2 regions of the Shewanella sp. GD03713 genome follow, and region 1 is predicted to be linked to the other one. Evidence: predicted binding sites of a transcription regulator. Region 1 holds the regulator's gene; the other holds the start of a gene.
What was found. The regulator LexA, encoded in region 1, represses DNA repair genes until DNA is damaged. The targets are predictions, from matches to a motif close to TACTGTATNNNNATACAGTA.

Region 1 (3,150 bases):
TAATTTACGAATAGCACCAAAGACTTGCCATACAGATTCTTTCTGTTTCTTCTTACCACTCAACTCTTTGTGATAAGTCGCCACTTCCATCACGTGATCATAACCTAAATACACAGGCACTAAGGTGACAGGGCGTTCGATGCCACGCAGCACACTGTTGATCGTCATGGCAATCATGCCCGTTTTCGGCGCCAATAGACGACCGGTGCGAGAGCGGCCACCTTCAGAGAAATACTCCACCGAATATCCCTTAGCAAACAACTGATCGAGGTATTCACGGAACACGGCCGTATAGAGTTTATTGCCGTTAAAACTACGGCGAATAAAGAAAGCCCCGCCACGGCGGAACAGCGGACCAGCAGGCCAGAAGTTTAGGTTAATCCCCGCCGCAATATGCGGTGGCACCATGCCTTGGTAATACAAAATGTAGGATAACAGCAGGTAATCCATATGGCTGCGATGGCAAGGTACATACACAATCTCGTGACCATCATGGTGAAGCTGGCGGATTTGCTCGGCACCTTTGATATTGATACCGCTGTAGAGCTTGTTCCATAACCAAGTTAAGAAACGCTCGGCAATACGCACTAGGCTATCGGAATAATTCGCTGCAATTTCATCAAGATATTCAATTGCTGTTTCACGAGCTTGGGTTTCGGAAATCTTCTTACTCGCCGCTTCTTCCTGAATCGCCTTGCGTAAGGATTCGGATTTCAACAGAGAGTGGAACATCGCCTGCCGATTAGGCAACACAGGCCCTGTCATCACCTTGCGTTGACGGCGGAAATGCACTCTCGCCACCCGCGCCAGTTTATGGGCAATCCCCATATCGGTGCCGTGTTCGTCGGCCATATAACGCAGCGATACCGCATTAGAAAACTGAACAAAGTTGTGGCGGCCTAAAAATAGGATCATCAGGCACTTACGTAACCAAGTTGGATTCTCGCGCTCAAGCACAGCCGCCTTCATGGTGTCGTCTTCTTTACCCGGGGTACGGCCCCAATACAGACTCACAGGCACCAGCTGAATATCTAACTCTGGCTTTTCCTTATGGACAGCCAACAAACGCATAAAACATTCGAGGAATGGCTCATTGCTGGCACGTTCGCCAAACAAAGGCTTACGCCCTTCGAGACAAACGACGCGGGGCGCGACAACGCCATTTACCACGAGCGGCTCGTAGGGGCTTGGCAAACCCAGCTTAGTGGTGATCTCGCTTAACGCAGCAATATCACTCAGGGATTCTGTTTTCATTACATAAGCAAGCGGTCTGGAGGCGTCCAGATTCAGATCGGCAAAGGGATCCTGCGGCACAACAATAGTGTGCACTAAGTGTTTTTGGATCCAGCGTAATGATTTCAACCAAAGAGAGTCTTGTTTAGGCATTATTCTTATGCAATGTAAGTACGTTCATTAGCCCCATAGAATACCAGATTCTAGGGAACATTCGCTAATACTCTCCAATCGCGTTAAAAAGTGGTTAATACTTGCACTACGAATAATACTGTATATACTAACAGTAACTGTATAGAAAAACAGGAAAGAACATGAGACCGTTGACGCCACGCCAAGCCGAAATTTTAGAGCTGATTAAACGTAATATTGCCGAGACTGGCATGCCACCCACCCGGGCCGAAATCGCCACCCGTTTGGGTTTTAAAAGTGCAAATGCTGCCGAAGAACACCTTAAGGCATTGGCGAAAAAAGGCTGCATCGAGATCATGCCTGGCACTTCCCGCGGGATCCGTCTCCCCGTTGAGGAAGAAGATAACAGCGAATCAGGCTTACCACTGATTGGCCAAGTGGCTGCGGGCGAACCTATTCTCGCCCAAGAGCATGTCGAACAGTACTACCAAGTCGACCCTAGCATGTTCCACCCTGCCGCCGATTTCTTACTGCGTGTCAGAGGTGACAGTATGAAGAACATCGGTATCCTCGAGGGGGATCTGCTCGCCGTTCATAAAGTACAGCAAGCGCGCAATGGCCAAGTAGTTGTTGCTCGCGTTGACGATGATGTAACAGTTAAACGCTTTGAAAAGAAAGGGAATCTCGTTTATCTACATGCAGAGAATGAAGATTACTCCCCAATTAAAGTCGATTTAAGTTTCCAAAGTCTAACAATAGAAGGGCTCGCCGTAGGGGTGATCCGCAATGGAGATTGGCTATGAACAAACTACTAGGTAATGCCCCGCGTCACCCCGGTTTATGGCTCGATGCGGTACGCGAAACCGATACTGACTGGCAGCATACGCCTATTATCACTATGCCCACCGAGAGCCAAGGGCGCCAAGAGCTGATGCAGCTTAGCAAGCAGTTAGCACAATTGAGCCAACAAGGCCGCTGGGTCGTGCTCATCAACCCTCCGAGTATTGGCTACAAGCAGTTACTGGCCAACGCTGGCGTGCGTATGGACCGAGTTCTCTTAGTCCATGCGAAAGATGAAGTCGAAACCCTGTGGGCCATGGAAAAAGCCTTAACCAGTGGCACTTCAAGCGCAGTAATTACTTGGATCCACTCACTCGATGCCCGCGACAATCGTCGTTTGCAAATTGTGGCCAAGAGCGCTCGCGCCATGGGAATAGTGCTCGAAGGTGTCGTAAATCACTCGACTGCGGACGCGACACTCAAGCAACCCGCTCACTTTGCCCAAGGTAGTTTTTTTAGCTCTGTTCATTAAAATTTTTGCACTGCGTATTTAGCCTTGAAAGCCGCCTCACCTGTGAATGTGGGGCTTTTTTTTGGCAATTTTTCAGACAATTAGAAAAAGAAGTGATCTTGATCAATTTTTAAACAGCAAGTATGTTTGATTCAGACGAGCATAATATATCGCCCGTTTAGGCAAAAAATATCGACGATTTATCGAATATCTCTTGCCCACAAAAATCGAGAATAATGGGTTTATTCAGCAGTATGTGCCAGTGTGGCTAATACCAGCAGTAACAATACTTAATCAAAAGTAAGCCGCCAACGCACGTTGAAGTCAGAGAAGCTTTTTTGGGAACTGAAGAGTTTGCATAGAGTTGAGACTTACTGTGTTGCTCTTCTTTGTAGTTGCTATTCGCAATTGGCAGAGGAGAAGTCTTGTGAAGCAATGGTTGTATTGTTTACTCGTGGTGCTATTCGCCCCACAGTTGGCCGCAGCGGACATGC
Region 2 (3,150 bases), 4.3 Mb from region 1:
TCGCCACCATGGGCATCATCCCAAGGCCAGACAACAAATCCGATAACAAACTATGGTCAACATCCCACAGCGACTTAGCCACACTGGGTAAGATGGATTCGGAGTATTCACGAATATCCGCCGTGGTTTTATCTATGCTCTCTTGATAGTTCCATATCAACTGTACCAACATAGTCAGGACAGCAAAAAACGAACTCACCCCAATAATAGTGAGCGTCATTCTGTGACTGATGGAATGATTACGATGCTTCATGGATACCTATTTATGATTGTGGCAACTTATCCAAAATCTGTGTCTTAAAAATTCCCGCCCAATCCCTAGCGACTAACAGCCGATAAAACTCCGAATCCGGATTAAGGACACTAAAAAGTTGTATGTCCGCATAGGGATAATATTGCGAAGTTGCTTGATAATGCTTCAGCTGCACTAATCCCAAAGCGCCCGCTAAAAAGTGCCCGCCGCCCAAAGTGGTGACCTGCTGTGATTGGCGAAGCTGTAAAATCTCTGCGGAGGTATTCACTGAACTCACCAATACATCACGCCCAGGCTGAAGTCCTTTTTCCCGCAAGGCTTTTAACACTCCCAAGGCCATATTATCGCTGGCCGTCCAAATCAGATTTAAATCGGGATAGCGGGAAAGCAAAGTTAAGGTTTGCCCATAGGCAATATCTTGACTCCACTGGCCATAGACGGTTTGAGTCACAGTGGCATTGTGCTGCATAAAAAAGTAGTCATTGGCGCCTTGGGTGCGCAGCACTGAGGCAGGCGTCGACTTATCGCCCGAAATTAATAAAACCTTCGCGTTTTCATCCTTTAAACCACTTAATAGGATTTTGGCCGTTTCGGCGCCAATCGCGTAATTATCGGGAATAATGGCTGGTAATAAATAGGTTTGCCAATGTGGATCCGCTAATAAGGTTTCTCGCTCGGCCACTGAAATATCATTCAATATCAGCTGCACATATATGGGATAGTGGTAGAGCAACTGCAACATTTTTATTGCTGACTGCTTCTCATTTACCAAAATAATATGGCTAGGGATGGATGAGGTAGAGCTTAATAATACCTCTAATTGGTTAATCATTTTAAAATGATTACGGTCTGAATGGGTTATTTGTAAATTAATATCGAGTTGAGTGGCAGCCACTTGCATTAATTTATCGACATCACCCCAAAAGCTATCCGTTGCGGCGCCAGGGTTAAAAAAAGCCACTTCTAATTTGGCCCATGCAGGCGATATGGAACACAGCAGGCCTATAAATAAACAACTCAAATACCATAGACGCAAAAGCGAGTTCTCCTCGACGGTGTTTCCCCAAATGTGTTCCGTCACTGGAGGTCACTTTATTATTTCGATTCACAACCTTGTTACCGCATAATTACCAAAGCATGTCGCTGGTAACCAATTATTTGATTAAACCACAAAATAATAAAAAGTGAACTTGGTAACTAAGAATATTTATTTTTGCCTAAGTTCAGCGCAAACAATTATAGGATATTCATTTTAATTTTAATAAGATAACTTAAATGTTAACGGCTAAGTTCATTCTTTTGGTGTAACGCCTCCCCGCCAGTTAACCCATCGCCATTTATCCTTTCGCCAGCGTCAAGCCCAAGATTGCCTTACGCTTATACTCTGTTAGTATATGTATAAATTCACAGTGATTGAGCGCTAACGACTTGCAGCAATTGGATCTTGTTCCGATCACCGACCTCAAAGGCGTCGCCAAAAGGGTGGCGGAAAAACTCGCCAAGCTCGGCATCACAACAGTACAAGATCTGCTGTTTCACTTACCCCTGCGCTACGAAGACCGCACTCAGATTTACCCTATTGCCGCCTTAATGCCGGGAAATTACGGCACCATTGAAGCCGAAATCCAGTCGACGCAAATCATTCAAGGCCGCAAACGCATGCTGGTGTGCAATGTGCGGGATAATACCGGCAGCATGAGCCTGCGCTTCTTTAACTTTTCGATGGCGCAACGCAATGCGATGCAAAATGGTTTAATGATCCGCGCCTACGGTGAAATTCGCCGTGGTAATCATCAGGCAGAAATCGTCCATCCCGAGTACAAAATTGTGTATCCCGGTGAAGACATTCACTTAAGCGATACCCTTACGCCGATTTATCCCACGACGGAAGGACTCAAGCAGGCGAGTTGGATCAAGCTCACCGAGCAAGCCCTCGAATTATTAGAAGACGGCGGTTTGACCGAGTTATTACCCACCAATTTGCAGCCCAACAGCATGAGCTTAAAACAAGCGCTGCAAACCCTGCATCGCCCCCACGCTGGAATATCACAATTTGACTTAGAGCTCGGCCAGCATCCGGCGCAGCAACGGCTGGTGCAAGAAGAACTGCTCGCCCATAACCTCAGCATGCTCCGACTCAGGCAGCGCAGCAATCTCGACGCCGCCGTGACCATGCACACCAGCGGCCAACTATTGAATCCCTTTCTCGCCTCATTGCCCTTTAAACCGACGGGCGCACAGCAACGGGTCGTCGCCGAGATAGGTAAAGATTTAGAGCAACCGCATCCCATGATGCGCTTAGTTCAAGGTGATGTGGGTTCGGGTAAAACCTTAGTCGCCGCCCTAGCCGCCCTGCAGGCCATCGAAAATGGCTACCAAGTGGCGATGATGGCGCCTACCGAATTACTCGCCGAGCAGCATGCGGCAAACTTTGCCGCCTGGTTTGAGCCTCTGGGATTAAAAGTGGGTTGGCTAGCGGGCAAGCTTAAAGGCAAGGCGCGGGCGCAATCCTTAGCCGATATTGAATCGGGCGCGGCGCAAATGGTGATAGGTACCCACGCCATCTTCCAGCAACAGGTAACCTTTAACAAACTGGCCTTGATCATCATTGACGAGCAGCACAGGTTCGGGGTTCACCAACGGATGGGACTCAGGGAAAAAGGCATTAACCAAGGCTTTCATCCCCACCAGTTAATTATGACGGCAACGCCGATCCCACGGACCTTAGCCATGACGGCCTACGCCGATTTGGACACCTCAATTATCGATGAGTTGCCGCCCGGCCGCACGCCCGTCACCACAGTCGCCATTCCCGATTCGCGTCGCAATGAAGTGCTCGAGCGCGTCCACAACAGCGTAGTCACGGATAAACGCCAAGCCTATTGGGTCTGTACTCT

Region 2: a site for LexA is predicted at 1,646-1,665, ahead of recG (ATP-dependent DNA helicase RecG). Genes of this name have one in related genera too.

The regions. Positions count from the first base shown of each region.
Region 1 is NZ_JAOCIW010000001.1:4,643,533-4,646,682, forward strand. It holds gene plsB (glycerol-3-phosphate 1-O-acyltransferase PlsB) at 1-1,386, opposite strand, end outside; gene lexA (transcriptional repressor LexA) at 1,548-2,168, shown strand; gene N5E87_RS20320 (SulA-like leucine-rich domain-containing protein) at 2,165-2,677, shown strand; gene coxB (cytochrome c oxidase subunit II) at 3,084-3,150, shown strand, end outside.
Region 2 is NZ_JAOCIW010000001.1:380,075-383,224, reverse strand. It holds gene N5E87_RS01875 (sensor domain-containing diguanylate cyclase) at 1-253, opposite strand, end outside; gene N5E87_RS01870 (ABC transporter substrate-binding protein) at 264-1,289, opposite strand; gene recG (ATP-dependent DNA helicase RecG) at 1,682-3,150, shown strand, end outside.